Regions from separate parts of the Imbroritus primus genome, predicted to be linked through region 2. Evidence: predicted binding sites of a transcription regulator. Region 2 holds the regulator's gene; each other region holds the start of a gene.
What was found. The regulator LexA, encoded in region 2, represses DNA repair genes until DNA is damaged. The targets are predictions, from matches to a motif close to ACTGTATNNNNATACAGT.
Positions count from the first base shown of each region.

Region 1: a site for LexA is predicted at 3,021-3,038, ahead of imuA (translesion DNA synthesis-associated protein ImuA). Genes of this name have one in related genera too.
Region 3: a site for LexA is predicted at 2,727-2,744, ahead of recA (recombinase RecA). Genes of this name have one in related genera too.

Region 1 covers NZ_OZ201293.1:2,469,971-2,476,052, forward strand. Annotated here, with positions in the region: gene ACQ3C8_RS11335 (TOBE domain-containing protein) at 1-668, opposite strand, end outside; gene ACQ3C8_RS11340 (ATP-binding cassette domain-containing protein) at 665-1,423, opposite strand; gene modB (molybdate ABC transporter permease subunit) at 1,432-2,118, opposite strand; gene modA (molybdate ABC transporter substrate-binding protein) at 2,139-2,894, opposite strand; gene imuA (translesion DNA synthesis-associated protein ImuA) at 3,063-3,773, shown strand; gene ACQ3C8_RS11360 (DNA polymerase Y family protein) at 3,700-5,190, shown strand; gene ACQ3C8_RS11365 (error-prone DNA polymerase) at 5,196-6,082, shown strand, end outside.
Region 2 covers NZ_OZ201293.1:1,656,060-1,662,141, reverse strand. Annotated here, with positions in the region: gene ACQ3C8_RS07615 (chlorohydrolase family protein) at 1-365, shown strand, start outside; gene ACQ3C8_RS07610 (Bug family tripartite tricarboxylate transporter substrate binding protein) at 457-1,437, shown strand; gene ACQ3C8_RS07605 (phosphate/phosphite/phosphonate ABC transporter substrate-binding protein) at 1,503-2,279, shown strand; gene ACQ3C8_RS07600 (MarR family winged helix-turn-helix transcriptional regulator) at 2,391-2,873, shown strand; gene ACQ3C8_RS07595 (hypothetical protein) at 2,932-3,090, opposite strand; gene lexA (transcriptional repressor LexA) at 3,236-3,883, opposite strand; gene ACQ3C8_RS07585 (asparaginase) at 4,091-5,128, shown strand; gene rpsF (30S ribosomal protein S6) at 5,238-5,612, shown strand; gene priB (primosomal replication protein N) at 5,686-5,985, shown strand; gene rpsR (30S ribosomal protein S18) at 5,989-6,082, shown strand, end outside.
Region 3 covers NZ_OZ201293.1:554,596-560,677, reverse strand. Annotated here, with positions in the region: gene sucC (ADP-forming succinate--CoA ligase subunit beta) at 1-26, opposite strand, end outside; gene ACQ3C8_RS02545 (DUF2889 domain-containing protein) at 99-746, opposite strand; gene recX (recombination regulator RecX) at 867-1,382, opposite strand; gene recA (recombinase RecA) at 1,431-2,567, opposite strand; gene ACQ3C8_RS02530 (response regulator) at 2,844-3,548, shown strand; gene ACQ3C8_RS02525 (sensor histidine kinase) at 3,545-5,137, shown strand; gene ACQ3C8_RS02520 (DUF4212 domain-containing protein) at 5,148-5,468, shown strand; gene ACQ3C8_RS02515 (MFS transporter) at 5,658-6,082, shown strand, end outside.

The sequences.
Region 1 (6,082 bases), 810 kb from region 2:
GTATTCACGGCGCCCGGCTGCACGCGGGTGACCTTGCCGGCCAGCTTGTTGCGGGCGGAGAAGCGCGCGCCTGCTTCGTCGGTGACGACAATGATGGACGACGACTTGATCAGCGCGAAGGCTTCCACGCCCGGCTTCAGCCCGAGCGACTGCGTGCTGCCGCACGTGACGATGGCAATGAGGCGATGGCCGCCCAGCACCTCGAGTTCGATCTCGTCATTCACCGCGCCGCTCTTGACCGTGACAACCTTGCCGAAGAACTGGTTGCGCGCACTGGTTTTCATGCTCATTCTCCTGAGAAGCAGGTAGTCCTCCGTAATACCGGCTGCCTGGCCGCTGAGCTGTGTCACGAAGCGACGGTGCTCCTGTTCGATCAGCCTAAAGTTTTCCACCAGCTGCTTGCCGCGCGCGGTGAGGACCGTGCCACCGCCGCCCTTACCGCCAGTCACCCGCTCGACCAGCGCCTCACCGGCGAGCGAGTTCATGGCGTCGATGGCATCCCAGGCGGCCTTGTAGCTCATCTTCATGGCCTTGGCCGCACCCGTGATAGAGCCAGTTTCCGCCACCAGCGCGAGCAGGCCGATGCGCCCCCTGCCCCCGAAATTTTCGCCACCCACGGTCATCCACACGGAGCCGTGCAGCTCGACCAGTTTGTCTTGCGCTGTCATCTGTCAGTGACCTCGTGCCTTGTCATCATCGGCAGAGCATAACGCGAGTCACACGAAATGATCGCTGCCGGATCGATGCTACCTGTCGCATCACCGGCAATACGGCCATCGCGCATGCGCAGCACTTTCTCGCCAAAAATCTCGGCATCCGCCGGATCATGCGTAATGAGCACCATCGGTACCTGCAGGCGGCGCTGCAGGTCGTCGAGTTCGCCGCGCATCACGGTACGAAGCTCCGGATCAAGCGCAGCAAAAGGCTCATCCAACAACAACGCGGCGGGGCGGGCAATCAGCGCGCGTGCCAGGGCCACGCGCTGGCGCTGCCCGCCGGAAAGCTCATCTGGCAATTGATGGGCTGTCGGCTCGAGTTGAAAAGCCGCGAGCCAATAGTCCACCGCATCGCGGTGGTCACTGGCACGCGGATTGAACAGTCCGCGCTTGAGGCCGAAGGCAATGTTCTGGCGTACGCTCAGGTGCGGAAACAGGGCGTAGTCCTGGAACACATAAGCCACGTTGCGCAATTGCGGCTTGAGGTCGATCCCCGCCGCAGCGTCGAACAATGTCGTGTCATTCAGCCTGACGTGCCCGGCATCGGGGCGCATCAGTCCGGCAATCGCCTTGAGCGTCAAGCTCTTGCCCGATCCGGAGGCCCCCAGCAGCACGATGCGCTGGCTAGTGGAACGGAAACGCACGTCCAGATGGAATGTCCGCTTGCCGGAGCGCAGGGTCTTGCGGATATCGATATCGAGATGCATGCGTCGCCCTACGAGGAATGCGCGGTTTGATGCGCGATCCGCCCCGGCGCCAGACGGCCCGCGCCGAGCAGCAGCACGATGCACACGGCCGAGGTGACCAGCACCAGCATATTGGCCAGTTCGTCCTGCCCGGCCTGCACGGCTTCATAGACGGCCACCGACAGCGTCTGCGTCTTGCCCGGAATGCTGCCGGCCACCATCAGCGTCGCGCCGAATTCGCCGAGCGCACGCGCAAAGGCCAGCAGCACGCCGGCCATGATGCCGCGCCAGGCAAGCGGCAAGGTCACGCGGCAGAAGATCGCCAGCTCGCCCGTGCCGAGCACGCGGGCCGCCTGCTCCAGTTGCGCGTCGACGGTTTCGAACGCCGCGCGCGCCGACTTGAGCACCAGCGGAAACGTGACCACCGCCGCGGCAATCGCCGCACCCTGCCACGTGAAGATGAGGCGGATGCCAAAGGTTTCGTTCAGCCACATGCCAAAGGTGCTGCGGCTACCCAGCAGGACCAGCAGATAGTAGCCAAGGACCGTGGGCGGCAACACCATCGGCAGCGTCATGACGGTATCGAGCAACTCCCGGCCCGGGAAACGCACGCGCGCGAGCAGAAAGCCCAGTGCCACGCCGGTTACCAGGGAAATCGCGGTGGCGCTGCCGGCCACTTTCAGCGAGAGCAGCAGCGCCGTCCAGGTTGCATCCATACGTCAGGGCACGCGCAGGTTCAGGGTTTCAGGAAGCCGTAGCGGGCCAGCACGGCCTGGCCATCGGCCGACATCACGTAGTCGATGAAGCGGGCCGCTTCCTGCGCGTTGGCGCTACCGGCTGTCTTGGCGATCGGGTAGCTGATCACGGCCTTGAGCGGCACGGTAAAGGCAACTTTGACCTTGTCCTTCATCAGGGCGGCGTCGGTGTTGTAGACGAAACCCGCATCCACTTCGCCACGCGCCACGTAATCGAGCGACTGGCGCACGTTCTGCGTATTCACAGTCTTGGGCTGCATGGCTGTCCACAGATTGGCGGCTTCCAGCGCCTGCTGGGCATAGCGGCCCACCGGCACGCTCGCCGGCACGCCAATGGCCACTTTCTGCACCTCGGGCCGGTTCAGGTCCTCGAGTCTGGTCATCGCATGCTTGCTGTCCGTCGGCACGATCAGCACCAGCGCGTTGCGCACGAAATCGCGGCGGTCCGCAGCCGCAACCAGTTTTTCCTTTACGGCCCGATCCATGGTTTCCTGGTCGGCCGAGGCAAACACGTCGACCGGCGCACCCTTGGCCATCTGCTGCAGCAGCGCACCCGACGCACCAAAGTTCAGCAGCACCTTGGTTTGTGGATGCTTCGCTTCATACTGCCGGGCAATGTCCTTGAACGCGTTGGTCAGGCTGGCGGCAGCCGACACGGTGAGCTCGGCGGCAGCGACGGAACAGCTCAGGACCATGAAGCCCAGGGACACCAGCAGCTTGCGGGGTACGATCGACATGCAGACTCCTTCTTGCAATGCGCACATCGTAATATACAAGAAGATATAACGCTAGAAAAACCTCGCGACCACCCACCACGAAGGCGTCAAGAAAATATTGCCGGCACAGGCGATCCTGCCTGAAATACTGTATATTCATACAGTATTAATGTCCCCAAACTGCCCCTTGTGACTTCCCTTTCGACCGCCCCCGAAGCGCTGCACCCGGCGCTGTGGCGCGCCTCGCAACTGGCGCGGGGCAGCGTGCGCACGCTCGACACGGGCTACCCGGCGCTGTCGGCGGAGCTGCCCGGCCAGGGCTGGCCCATCGGGCAATTGATCGAGCTGCTGGCGGCCCGCCCCGGGCTCGGCGAACTGCGCCTGTTGCGTCCCGCCCTGCTCGCAGCGGCCAGCCGGCCGGTCGTCTTCCTGGCGCCGCCACATCTGCCGCATGCCACGGCCCTGGCCGGCTGGGGACTGCCCCCGGAACGGCTGCTGTGGCTGCGCCCGCAGCATCCTGCTCACGCCTGCTGGTCCGCCGAACAGATCCTGCGTGCCGGCACCTGCGGCGCGCTGCTCTTCTGGCACACCCGCATGCGCAGCGACCAGTTGCGCCGGCTGCATCTGGCCGCCCAGTCGGGCGAGACCCTGTTCTGCCTGATGCGCCCCGTCGATGCCGCGCGCACCGCCTCCCCTGCCCCGCTGCGCCTGCAGCTCGACAGCACGGCGCAGGGGCTTGCCATCCATTTTCTCAAGCGGCGCGGGCCGCCACGCGACACGCCGCTGTCGCTGGCCCTGCAGCCGCTGCCCATCCTGCGTCACCGCCATGTCACCCCTGTGGATCTGCCTGCGCCTGCCCCGCTTGCCGCTGGAAGTCTTCCGGCCGCGCTGGTGTCCTGAGCTACCTGTGGCCGTGCTGGATGGCGGACAGGTCTGCGTGGCTTCCGCATCTGCACACCAGGCGGGCGTACAGCCGCACATGCGTCGCGGCGGCGTGCTCGCGGTCGCACCCCGGACGCTGCTCTACACGCGTGCGCCCGAGCAGGAGGAAGCACTGCGCGAACGCGTGGCGATGGCGCTGCTGCAATTCACGCCATGCGTCGCCACGGCGCTGGACGAGGCCGTGCTGCTGGAGGTTTCGGGCAGCCTGCGCCTGTTCGGTGGCATTCGCGTGTTGTGCCGCCTCGTCCGCCAGACCGCGCAACAACTCGGCTGCAGCACCGTACTGAGCTGCGCCCCGACCGCGCATGGCGCCTGGCTGCTGGCACGCGGCGGACGTGGCACGCGCCGGACCATGCGACTGGCGCGACTCCACGCCAGGCTGGATACCCTGCCGATCGGGGTCTTGCCCGAAGCCGGGCCGGAACAGGCATGGCTGGCTGGACTCGGCTGTCGCACGCTCGGCGCGCTGCGCCACCTGCCGCGCGCGGGGCTGCGGCGACGCTGCGGGCCTGCCATGCTGGACGCACTCGATCGTGCCTATGGCGATACGCCGGCCCTGCTCGACTGGCTGGAAGCCCCGCCGACATTCCATGCCCGCGCCGAATTGCCCGATCGCATGACCCACGCCGAACATGCCCAGCATGCAGCCGACGGCCTGCTGGCCCAGATGCTCGGGTGGTTGCAGGTGCACCAGTACGCCGTCACGCATTACACCCTGCACCTCGAGCACGAACGCGGCCGGCAGGCCATTGCGCCGACCGCGCTCGAGATCGCGCTGGCCGAGCCGACATGGCAGCATGCCCACCTGACACGGCTGCTGCGCGAGCGGCTGGCCAAACTCGTGCTGACAGCGCCCATCCTTGCCGTCGGCCTCTCGGTCACGCAAGTCCAAGCCCGCGCGCCGCTCAGCGAGACGCTGTTCCCCGAGCCCGGCGGCACCGCGCAGGATCATGCGCGGCTGCTCGAACTGCTGGCCGCCCGCCTCGGTCCTGAGCATGTGCTGCGCGCCCGGCCGCAAGCGGATCACCGTCCCGAGCGCGCCAATCATTGGGAGCCGGCGACCCTGCCTGCGCCATGTTCCGCACGTCCAGCCGCACCTTCAACGACAGCGCCTGCCTTGCCGCGCCCGGCATGGCTGCTCGATGCGCCAATCCCCCTGGCCGTCCACGGCCATGCGCCGCACTACGGCACGCCCCTGCGTCTGGTGTCGCCGCCCGAGCGCATCGAAAGCGGCTGGTGGGATGGCGATACCGTGATGCGCGACTACTACGTCGCCATGGATGACGGCCACGCGTGCTACTGGATCTACCGTGAACGCCGCAGCAGCCAGGACCATGCGCCGGCACGCTGGTATCTGCATGGCCTGTTCGGATGAATGCCATGGATGTCCTGCCTCCACCGATTCCATCGAACACATCCACGCCGGCACCCGCCCTGCCGCCGTATGCCGAGCTGGTCTGCCGTTCGAACTTTTCTTTTCTGCATGGCGCATCGCATGCCGACGAGCTGGTCGCACGCGCCAGCCGCCTTGGCTACAGCGCACTGGCGATTGCCGACGAATGCTCGCTTTCCGGCATCGTGCGTGCCCACGCCGCCGCCAAGGAACACGGGCTCAAGCTGCTGGTCGGTGCGCGCTTCCGCTTGAGCGGCGATGGCGCCGCAGCCGGCGCCGCCTTCGTCGTGCTGGCCCGCAATTTCGCAGGCTATGGTCATCTCTGTGAACTGATTACCTTGGCGCGCGGCCGTGCGCCGAAAGGCGAGTATCACCTGACGGCACGCGACCTCGACAGCCCTGCCGCATCCCATGCCCACCTGCGCGGCCTGCCCGATTGCCTGGTGATCTACCAGCCCGAACATGCCTCGCCGGAAGACGTGCTGCAGGCCCATGCCGCATGGATGTCCGCCACCTTTCCCGGCCGTGCCTGGATCGGACTGACACTACTGCTAAACGCTACCGATGATCTGCATCGCGCCCAGGTGGAAGCTGCAGCCCAGGCACATCGGCTGCGCGTGGTCGCCACGGGCGATGTGCTGATGCATGCGCGCTCGCGCAAACCCTTGCTCGATGTTATGACGGCCATGCGCATCGGCAAGCCCGTGGCCGAGTGCGGCTATGCGCTCGCCGCCAATGCCGAGCAGCATCTGCGCACGCGCCTGCGGCTGGCCAATCTCTACAGCGCGCGGCTGATGGCTGAGTCGACGCATATTGCCAACCTGTGCACGTTCTCGATGGACGAGATCCGCATGCACTATCGCTACCCGGAGGA
Region 2 (6,082 bases):
TCGGCCGCGATGACCTGGGGCGACTGCAGCCAGGCGCCTGCGCCGACATCATCCTGATTGACCTGAGCGGTGGCGATACCTTGCGGTTCGGCCCCATCCTCGATCCGGTCAAGAGCCTCGTCGAGTGCGGCGTGGGTGACGATGTGAACACGGTGATCGTCAATGGCGTGGTACGGATGCGCGACCGCAAGATTCCGGGCGTGGACATCCCGGCCATGCGTCGACGCGCCCAGGAAACTGGCGAGTACATCTGGCGCCATTGGCATGAATCCGATCCGCTGGGTCGTACGGCACGTGAGGCTAGCCCTTGGAGTTTTTGTCCTGCGTGTTTCCGCGACCAGCAACTGGCGCGCCCGGAGGCATAAACCACGGTATCTGGGTTCCGTTATCCCAACCGGTCGTGACGGCGCATCAGCGGCGCATGGCCGATTTCAGCAAGCGTTCAGGAGAAGCATGATGTTGAAGCGTTCTGCAGTGCTGTTCTCGTTGTCGTTGTTGATGGTGACCGCGGCGTTGCCCGCGCGGGCCGCCGATCCCTATCCCAGCAAGCCTGTGCGTGTGATCGTGCCGTTCGGTCCCGGCGGATCGGTCGATCTGTTGCCGCGGTTGATCGGCGCCAAGCTGTCGCAAGTCTGGGGCCAACCCTTTATCGTGGAAAACCGTCCGGGCGCGGCGGGCAATATCGGCATGGATGCAGCAGCCCGCGCAGATGCCGATGGCTATACGCTGGTATCCGCGCCTGTGGGTAACCTGGCGATCAATCCGCATTTGTATCCCAATCTCAAGTTCGATGTCTTCAAGAGTTTTACGCCGATCACCTTGATCGGCACGGTGCAGAACGTGGTCGTGGTCGGTCCCGCCGTCACCGCCAGCAGTCTTCCTGATCTGCTGGCACAGGCCAAGGCAAAGCCGGGCATGCTGACATTCGGGTCCGGTGGGGTCGGTACCCAGGCGCATATCGGCGGAGAGTTGCTGGCCTCCATGGCTGGTGTCGAGATGAAGCATGTGGCATACAAGGGTGTGGGAGACTCGGTCAAGGATCTGCTCGGCGGGCAGATATCCATGATCGTGGCCCAGGTTCCGGCGGTCACGTCGTTCATCCAGGCCGGCCGCCTGAAGCCGCTGGCAGTGGCCAGCAGCAAACGCATCGCAGCATTGCCGAACGTTCCGACCGTTGACGAAGCTGCCGGGTTGAAGGGGTACGAGGCCGTGTCCTGGTATGCACTGATGGGGCCGGCAGGCATGCCTCGCGAGGTCGTCACCAAGATCCAGGCTGATGTGGGCAAGGTGCTGGCCATGCCAGAGATCCGCGAGAAGCTGCAGGCGGTGGGTACGGAACCGATGGGCAGTACGCCAGAGCAACTGGCCGCGTTGATGCACAAGGAACACGCGCGCTATGGCGAGATCATCCGCAAGGCCGGCATTCGTATTGATTGAAGCTGCGCATCGATTGGAAACAGTTTTAGGGGGTGGGGCGCTTTGGCATGATCAGCAATGCACGCATGTACTCTGTAACACCGGCCGCCGCTGCGGCCTGGGCGGAGATTTTCAACTGGGTCCAGGCGCGGGCTGGCGTTAACTTCGAGGCTGTTGCCCATGCGCCGCCGTTGCTGCTGTCTGATCTCTGGGAACGGGAAGATCTCGGCATGGTGATGATGTGCGGATTGCCGTTGGCGCGGCGAACCAGAGTAGTACAGATTCTCGGCGCGCCGTTGCCGTCGCTGCCGGATTATGGCGGCAAGCCGCACTATCGCGCCTGCATCGCCGTGCGTGCCGATAGTCCTGCGCACACGCTGGCCGATACGTTCGGCGGTGTGGCAGGGTACACCTTGCGCGACTCCCATTCCGGATACTATGCCTTCCGGCATCACCTGCTAAAGCACCACGGTTCGGACGGACAATATGCCAGGACGGTTGGCGGCTTTCTGAACGCGCATGAGATCATTCTTGCGCTGGTGGATGGAAAGATCGATGTCGGTCCGCTTGACGGCTACGTCTATGACTTGATGTGCGCGACCTGGCCTGAGTTTGCGTCACAGGTCCGCGTGATCGACCGCACCATGGCCGCGCCGATTCCCCCCTTGACCTGCTCCTCTGACCTGCCTGGCCAGCAGGTCGCCCGGCTGCGTGCAGCCCTGCGGGATGTCGAAGCCGAACCTGCCCTCGCGGAGGCGCGGCGGACGCTTTGCCTGACACGTTTTGTCGCAATGGATGCGGAGGCCTATCATGTCCAACGCTACATCGCGGCGCGCGTGGATGAGTCACCGGTATCCTGGTAACAGGTGAGGGTGGACGCGGTGCTACACTGACGCAGTCAGGTACATGCCTGGCCCGGGTCTCCCGCTGTTGCGGGAGACCCGTTTTCACGTCAACGTTTGACCGATGCGCGCATGACCACCAAGCCTCGCCACGCCAGCCCGCCGCAATTCGATATGGATTTCCGGCCGGGATTCATGATTCGCCGGCTGCATCAAATCCACGTCAGTTTTTTCTTTCAGGAGTGCGGGACCGATCTGACACCGCTGCAGTTCACGCTCCTGCATGTCTTGCTCACGCGCGGCGAACATGACCAGCACACGCTGGCCAAGGAAGTAGGCATCGATCGCGCCAATGCCACGGCCGTGATCCAGCGGCTGGAAGAAAAAGGATTGATCACGCGCAGGGGCTCCGATCGCGACAGCCGCGTAAAGCTCTGCTCCCTGACTGCTGCCGGACGCACGCTGACTGAGGAAATGCTGACCGCGGTCGAGCATGCCAATATGCGCACGCTCGAAGCGCTGGAACCTCGCGAGCGCGAGCAGTTCGTGCAAAGCCTGAAGAAACTGGTGCTGGCCAATAACGACAGCAGCCGCACCAAGCTGACGCTACGCTGACTGCCCACATCAGCGGTGTGCTGATGCTGGGGCGGTCTCTCGAGATGAGCTGTTTCGATCAGCGCTGGCCGCTGTCACGCTCCAGCATGCGGCAGATAGCGGCCATGCTGCCGACCATGGTGCGGCGGCGTTGCCCCTGATACACGCGGACGCCTTGCACCTGGCGGAACGGCGTCGGATGGACGGGGGTGCGGGTGGAGTGAACAAGCTGCAGCATTGGAACACCTCTACTGATAAACACGAGGCTGCACGACGGCCTGGTTGATCACGGACGTACGCTACCCTGCCAGCCAAGGCATCGGAGCTTGTCCATGAAGGTGCATGCAGGCCGCACCGGTCGGTGCGGCCACGCGGTGATGAGGCTAGGGCGCGCTGGGGCGGATCAGCCCCACGGCGATGCCCTCCAGTGCGAAATCGTCTTTCGACAGATCGACGATGATGCTTTGGTAATCGGGGTTTTCCGCGATCAGTTCGATAACCTGACCGCGGCGTTGCAGGCGTTTGACTGTGACTTCCTCGCCGAGGCGGGCCACCACGATCTTGCCGTTGCTTGCTTCGCGGGCGCTGCGCACGGCGAGCAGGTCGCCATCGAGAATCCCTGCGTCGCGCATGCTCATGCCGCGCACCTTGAGCAGATAGTCTGGTGTTTCGCTGAAGACGCTCGGATCCACCTGGTACTGGCGATCGATATGTTCGGTGGCGAGGATCGGGCTGCCGGCAGCCACGCGGCCCACCAGCGGCAGCGTGAGCTGCATGAAGCCCATCGACGGCAGGCTGAACTGGTGCGCGCCATCGTCCATGGCCTTGAGACGGATACCGCGCGAGGCGCCGGGCGTGAGTTCGATCACGCCTTTGCGGGCCAGGGCGCGTAGATGTTCTTCCGCTGCGTTGGCTGAGGAAAAGCCGAATTGCGCAGCGATTTCGGCGCGCGTAGGGGGGAATCCGGTCTGCTGGATCGTCGTGCGGATCAGATCGTAGATCTGCTGCTGTCTTGCCGTCAGTTTCGCCATCGCCTTCTATCCCGAGATGACCGCGCAGCCTGCTTCGCGGACTGTATATTTGAACAGTATGCTGTGATTTTATACAGTATTTTGCGAACTGCAAGAATTTTTGCCTGGTCGCATCGTTTGCCTGTGGTGGTGCGACGACACAAGCCTCGGGGTTCGCGACCGGCACTCTCGGTACAATGCAAGCCAGCCATTGATCAGTGAGGGACCATGTCCAAGCCGAGAATCGCCATTCTTGCCACGGGCGGTACGATTGCCGGGGTCGCCGCCAATCCGGCCGCAACCGATGGTTACCGTTCCGCCACGCTGCCCATCGATGCCTTGCTGGCAGCCTTGCCGGGCCTGGGCGATATCGCCGAGATCCAGGCCGAGCAGGTTGCCCAGCTGGACAGCAAGGACATGAGTTTTGCCGTCTGGCAGCGACTTGATACACGCATCCGCGCCTGGCGCGATAGTGGAGAGGTTGACGGCATCGTCATCACGCACGGCACGGACTCCCTTGAAGAAACCGCTATCCTGCTGCACCTCACGCAGCCTGCCGGCATTCCCGTGGTACTGACTGCAGCGATGCGCCCCGCGACGGCGGTATCGGCCGACGGCCCGCTCAATCTGCTCCATGCGGTGCGGGTGGCGGCCCATCCTGGTTCGGCGGCGCTGGGTGTACTCGTAGTGGTCAATCAGGAAATCCATGCGGCGCGCGATGTGGTCAAGCTCCATACCGGCGCGGTGCAGGCGTTTGCGTCGCCAGGATGCGGACCACTGGGTGCCGTTGCCGGGCAGCAGATCCGCTACGGACGCCGTCCGGTGGCGCTGGCCGGCATTGGTGGCCGGCTGCTCGGCATGCCGGCCGACTGGCCGTGGGTGGAAGTGATTGTCAGTGTCGCGGGCGCACGCCGCCAGTTGGTCGATGGACTGGTCCAACAGGGCGTTCAGGGCCTGGTGATCGCCGGCCCCGGCAACGGTTCGATTCATGAAGCGCTGCTGCCCGCCTTGGCCGATGCCTGGCGACAGGGGGTAGCTGTGGTGCGCGGCAGCCGTTCGGGTGCCGGATATGTCACCAGCGCCACAGGCGTGGCGGCAGGCGGGGAACACGCCGCGCCCGGCGGATTCCCGGCCACGGCAGACCTCAATCCCGCCAAGGCGCGCGTGGCGCTGATGCTGGCGCTTGGCACGGGCGAGGCGGGAATCATCGGCGCGCAAGGGGTGCCGGATGCACTCGCGCTGCAGCAGTTTTTCGAGGCAATCTAGGCGGCTTTTGGAAAAAGCGGTTTTTCCGCTATAATGACCGGCTTTCTACCTTGCCACACCGGTCTTCTTGACGCCCGGGTGGCTGTTTATCGATCCCAAAGGAGCGTCAATGCGTCATTACGAAATCGTCTTTATCGTCCATCCGGACCAGAGCGAGCAAGTGCCCGCGATGATCGAGCGCTACAAAGGCCTCGTCACCGGTCAGGCTGGCCAGATCCACCGCGTGGAAGACTGGGGCCGCCGCCAGCTCGCCTACATGATCCAGAAGCTTGCCAAGGCTCACTACGTTTGCATGAATATCGAGTGCAACCAGGAAACCCTGGTCGAGCTCGAGCATGCCTTCAAGTTCAACGATGCCGTGCTGCGTCACCTGATCGTGCAAACGAAGAAGGCCGAGACCGCACCGTCGCCGATGATGAAGGAAGTGCAGCGGGAAGAAGCCAAGAAGGCTGCCCAGCAAACCTCGGAAGGCCAGGCTGCCTGAGTGGCATGCCTTGCGCGGGCCGGCGGAGCCGACCCGGGTGTGCGGGTGTGTGACTTGAGGTGAGACGCAAGGCGTGAACCGGTTTTTTCTCACGGCCAGTCTGGTGGAGCGCGATGCGTTGCGCTATACCCCAGCAGGCATCCCCGTCGTGAACTGCATGCTGCAGCACGCCGGAGACGTGACCGAAGCCAATACGCCGCGCCAGATCGAGTTTCATATCGCCGCCGTCGCGGTGGGCAGTATCGGTCAGGAAGTCGATCGCATGCCCCTTGGCACAATGATGGAATGGGAAGGCTTCATGGCCCGCCGTCACCGCAACAGCAAGGCACTGGTCTATCACATCACTGGATGTAAAGAATTCGCAAAGGATTGAATCATGGCATTCGTCAAACGTAACGATAAGAACAAGAAGCGCTTCACACAGAACCCGCTGTTCAAGCGCAAGAAATTCTGCCGCTTCACCGTGGCCG
Region 3 (6,082 bases), 1.1 Mb from region 2:
TTGCCCTGATACTCATGGATCTTCATGCGTGTTCCTTTTTACGAGGCTGAAGGTGTTGTTGAATGGGATTCTTGAATCTGGATGCCGATCGGGGAAGATCAGGCGGGAGGCTCCCGATTCTCGTCGGTGACCGGCAGTTTAGCCAGTTCCTCGGAGAAGCTGCCGCGTTCGCTGGCATCTGCGGGCCGATGCCCATACCAGCGCGGGAAGTATTCGCGGACAGCGTCGCCCTGGAAACTCAGTGCATGGCAGCGGTTGAGCTGCGGCGGCGGCTGATTACCGTGGGCTGGGTCACTTGCGGGATCGCGCGTTCGAATGACCTCGCCAGCAAATGCCTGGAAAGCCACGGTCGGCAACAGGCCGCACAGTTCGGTGAGATGGGTGCATCCGTCCGTCCCGCCCAAACGGGCCCGCGCGGCGGCCCGGAATTGCTTGAGCAGGTTCAGCCCGATCAGCTGCCGATACGCCGGCTCGATCGCCTCGCAGTACCCGGGGTACGGGTTCCAGTCGGAACTGGCCGCGGCGTCGACGATATTGAATTGGGTATCGATGGTGATACGTAGCGACAGATCATGGAGCGGTGTGCCCTCCGGACGGAGCTGACCTGTGAAGAGCATCAGGTCACGCGCCTTCATGTCCTTCAGGCGCGTATCGATATCCCATAGTCCGTCGTCCCGCAGAAACACTTCTGCCGTGATGGCGCGAGTATGGCGCAGGGTACGGTTAACGGGCTGGGGAAGTGGCATACACCGGAATGGATACATCCGAAACAATCCCGCGATTCTAGCATGCCAGGCAGCGAGGCTGAGCGCCCCGAGTTCGCAGTGTGGAATTGTGAGGCGCCCGGATCCCATAAATTGGGAAAATCAGGCTTCGAAATCGTCCGGGTCGGTATCATACGGCGAAGGATCCAACGTCTGGTCCAATGTCTCGAGCCAGTCCTTGGCGCCGCGCACGACCTGCCCGACAACGGCAGAGGAAAACCCGCGTGCGAGGAGAAAGCGAACCTGCTTGGCCCGCGCGGCGGCGTCTTCCGCAGGTGCGGCAAAGCGCTTGTGCCAAACGGCCCGGGCACGCTGCAACTCGGTGTCTTGCAAGCGCTGACGCGCTTCGGCCAGGGTATCGGCATCGAGTTGGTGAGCGCCAAGCTCCTGCATGACCCGGCGGGTCCCATAGCGGCCGCCGCGCCGGTGCAGGACACTTTGAGCAAACCGGGTATCGGATAGCCAGTTTTCCCGCTCCAGCGCGTCGAGCAGCAGCGACACCTCTTCCTCGGACGCGGCGTGCGGCGCCAGCTTGCGCGCCAGTTCCGCACGGCTATGCTCTCGTCGGGAGAGATAACCAACGGCGCGGGCTTTCAGGCTCAGAGGTGGGCGGGGCATGGCGCAGGCTGGCGCAGGCAACCGCGCCAGCCGGGGAGCTCAGGTGAATCAGCCTTCGGCCGCCAGCTTGTCGGCCGGTTTGCGGGCGGCGGCTTTTTCCGCTTTCTCGGCCTTGTCCTCTTTGCTACCGGCCTCAGCCTTGGCGGGGCCGTCGGCCTGCATCAGCGAGATACCAAGCTGTTCGCGGATGCGGTTTTCGATTTCACGCGCCAGGTCAGGGTTCTCGCGCAGGTATTCGCGGACGTTGTCCTTGCCCTGCCCGATCCGGTCACCGTTGTAGCTGTACCAGGCACCCGCCTTGTCGACGATCTTGCCTTCCACGCCCAGGTCGATGATCTCGCCTTCGCGCGAAATGCCCTCGCCGTACAGGATGTCGAAAATGGATTCGCGGAACGGCGGAGACACCTTGTTCTTGACGACCTTGACCTTGGTTTCGTTGCCGATGACCTCGTCACCGCGCTTGATCGAGCCGATACGGCGAATATCCAGCCGTACCGACGCATAGAACTTGAGCGCATTGCCGCCGGTGGTAGTCTCGGGCGAGCCGAACATGACACCGATCTTCATGCGGATCTGGTTGATGAAGATCACCAGGCAGTTGGTGCGCTTGATGGTGCCGGTCAGCTTGCGCAGCGCCTGGCTCATCAGGCGGGCTTGCAGGCCGGGCAGCGAATCGCCCATTTCACCTTCGATTTCGGCACGCGGCACAAGCGCTGCCACGGAGTCGATCACAATCATGTCGACCGAACCGGAACGCACAAGGGCGTCGGTAATCTCGAGCGCCTGTTCGCCGGTATCCGGCTGGGAAATCAGCAGGTCCTGGGTATTGACGCCCAGCTTCGCCGCGTAGTTGACGTCGAGCGCATGCTCGGCATCGATGAAGGCGCAAGTACCGCCGAGCTTCTGCATTTCCGCGACAACCTGCAGGGTCAGCGTGGTTTTGCCCGACGATTCCGGCCCGTAGATTTCGACCACCCGGCCTCGCGGCAGGCCGCCGACGCCAAGGGCGATGTCGAGACCCAGCGACCCGGTGGAGACGACCTGGATATCTTCCTGGGGACCGCCGTCGCCCAGGCGCATGACCGAGCCCTTGCCGAACTGCTTCTCGATCTGTGCCAGCGCGGCAGCCAGCGCTTTTTGCTTTTCGGCGTTCATGCCTGCACCGGCCTTTTTGCTGTCGTCCATGGTCGTCCTTTTGCCAAATTGGTGTATAAATGGTTCGCGGAACAGGGCGCAGAGCGGTACGGCACGGAGATGCGCGGCTTTGCCGTGCCACCTGTCCCGCTGCGGTTGTCCCGTTCGCCTATAACATTACGAGACACACTGAATTCCGAAACTGCAGGTACTGTATAAAAAAACAGTGTTTTTAGCAAGCCTTGCGGCTGGCGCTGCGTTGCAATTTTACCCGCCGCCCGGCCCAAACTGCGGCGCGGCAGTGAAACAGGGTGTCAGGAGACTACGATGCGCATTCTGATCGCCGAGGACGACCACGTCCTTGCCGATGGACTGACCCGTTCGCTGCGTCAGTCCGGTTATGCCGTGGACCATGTCGCGCATGGCCTGGAAGCCGATTCCGCCCTGTCCACCCAGAGTTTCGACCTGCTCATCCTCGATCTCGGCCTGCCGCGCATGTCGGGGCTGGAGGTCCTGAGGCGCCTGCGCGCGCGCAATTCCTTGCTTCCGGTGCTGATCCTGACGGCAGCCGACAGCGTCGGCGAACGCGTCAAGGGACTTGACCTCGGCGCGGACGATTACATGGCCAAGCCTTTTGCCCTCTCGGAACTGGAGGCACGTGTGCGGGCGCTGGTCCGGCGCGGGGCGGGCGGCGGTGCGGCACTGATCCGCCACGGCCCGCTGGCCTTTGACCAGGTCGGGCGCATCGCGTATATCGACGACCAGATGCTCGAATTGTCGGCACGCGAACTGGGCCTGCTGGAGATCTTGCTGTCGCGCACCGGGCGGCTGGTATCGAAGGAACAGCTGGTCGACCACCTGTGCGAATGGGGCGAGGAAGTCAGCAATAACGCCATCGAGGTCTACGTCCACCGCCTGCGCAAGAAGATCGAGGTCAACGGGATCCGCATCGCGACAGTGCGCGGGCTGGGCTACTGCCTCGAGAAGTATCAGGCCACGCCAGCCACCACACCCACGCCCGACGCTGTATGAGTCTCCTGCACCGGCTACGCGCACCGTGGACCTCCTGGTCCCCGGCGGCCCATCGGCGGCGTGCGCCCAAGCGCCCGGTACCGCCCGCCAGCGATGCGGAACTAGAACGCGAGTTGCAGCAGATCCTGCCGAACGAAGAACTGCAGTCCAATGCCACGGTACCGCGCTCGCTGTTCGGCGAGATCCTCGACTGGATGCTGGCGCCGCTGCTTCTGCTCTGGCCCTTGAGCATTGCCGTGACCTATCTCGCCGCCAAGGCGATCGCCAATGGGCCATTCGACCGCGCACTGGAGACCAGCGCCATCGTGCTGTCGCAACAGGTACGCGAGGTCAACGGCCGCGTGGTGCTGCAGCTACCGCTCTCCGCCAAGGAAATCCTGCGCGCCGATGAACGCGACAACATTTACTTCCAGGTGCTCGGCACGCGTGGCGAATTCATCAGCGGAGACCCGGACCTGCCGCTGCCGATCGACACCGAGCAGCCCTACAGCGGCCTGGTGCACCTGCGCGACGACAAGCTCGGCGGCAACGATATCCGCGTCGCGCATACCTATATCAGCATACCGGGCGTGGGCGGCAATGCTCCGGTACTGGTGCAGGTGGCCGAGACACTGGACAAACGCGCCCAACTCGCCAACGAGATCATCAAGGGTGTGATCTTGCCGCAGTTCGTCATCCTGCCGCTCGCCGTAGTGCTCGTGTGGTTCGGGCTGGCGCGCGGGCTGGCGCCGCTGACCGCCTTGCAGCAACGCATCCACGCGCGCAATCCGGCCGATACGAGCCCGATCAATGAACGCGCTACGCCACAGGAAATCACGCCGCTGGTCGTGTCGTTCAACGAGATGCTGGCACGTGTCGAACAGTCAGTGAATTCGCAGAAGCGGTTCATCGCCGATGCCGCGCATCAAATGAAGACACCGCTGGCTGGCCTGCGCATGCAGGCCGAACTGGCGCAGCGCGAGCAGTCCCCTGACGAACTGCGCCGGTCGCTGGCGCACATCGCCAACAGTTCGAACCGCACCGCGCATCTTGTCAAGCAATTGCTTTCGCTGGCCCGCATGGAGAACGCCAGTGCCAGCCAGGCCATGGCCCCCACCGACCTGGTGGCGCTGACACGCGAAGTGGTCACGGGCTGGCTGTCCCAGGCGTGGGCACGGCAGATTGATCTGGGCGTGGAAGTGCCGGCCATGCCAGTGCTGATCCTCGGCAACAGCCTGATGTTGACCGAGATGCTCGGCAACCTGATCGACAATGCCATCAGTTACACCCCCAACGGTGGCCATGTCACGGTACGCGTCCACGCCAATTCGGCGGAACGCGAGGTCATGCTTGAAGTCGACGATACCGGCCCCGGCATTCCGGTCGCGGAACGCGAACGGGTCATGGAGCGCTTCTACCGCATTCTCGGCAGTGGCATCGAAGGTAGCGGCCTGGGGCTCGCCATCGTGCGCGAGATCGTGCAGCAACATGGGGGCACGGTCAGCATCCTCGACCACGTGTACGCCTACGAGCCCGTCCGCAGCGGCACGCGTATCCGCATCATGCTGCCGCGCCTGCAGGCGCGCGGCGCCGATGCAGAGCTGGCCTGAGGACATCCGCATGAACCCGCCCGAGCGCCCCACCGCTTCTTCCGATCGCCGCCGCTGGCGCATCAACCTGTCCTGGATCGGCGCGCTGTTGCTGGTCTGGTTCCTGGTGACCTTCGTGATCAGCTGGCACGCCCGCGCGCTGACCTTTCCCTTCTTCCAGTGGCCGTTCTCGTTCTGGGTCGGCGCGCAAGGTGCCCTGATTGTCTATCTGCTCATCATCGTGCTCTACGCCTGGCGCATGAACCGGCTCGACCGCGAAGCCGAGGCCGAGGCTGCCGCGGCCGCCACCACCGAACCGGCGCCTCCCACCGCACCACCTCCAGACGCCTGAGCCGGAAAACCGGCACTCCGATACGCCTGCAGGCATTCGCGTATACCCGTATCCATCCCGCGTTTTGCTGTCAGACCACCGTAAGGTTGGGCTCCCACAATCAACTCGACTTCGGATCACTTGCCAACCCGGCAAGATCTCCGGCATGGCGCCGGCGCTCCGGGGACATAGACAAAACGAGGAGACAACATGGCTACTGCGCAAGCTGCGACGCCACTACCGAAGGCGTCGACACCGATGACCGCCGAAGAGAAGAAGGTGATCTTCGCCTCGTCTCTCGGTACGGTGTTCGAATGGTATGACTTCTATCTGTACGGCTCGCTGGCGGCCATCATCGCCAAGCAATTCTTCTCCGGACTCGATCCAACCTCCGCCTTCATCTTTGCGCTGCTTGCCTTTGCCGCCGGTTTCATCGTGCGCCCCTTCGGCGCACTGGTATTCGGCCGCCTGGGTGACATGATCGGCCGCAAGTACACCTTCCTGGTGACCATCCTGATCATGGGCGCGTCGACGTTTATCGTCGGCCTGCTGCCAAGCTACGCGACCATTGGCGTCGCGGCACCGGTCATCCTCATCGCCCTGCGCATGCTGCAAGGCCTGGCGCTCGGCGGCGA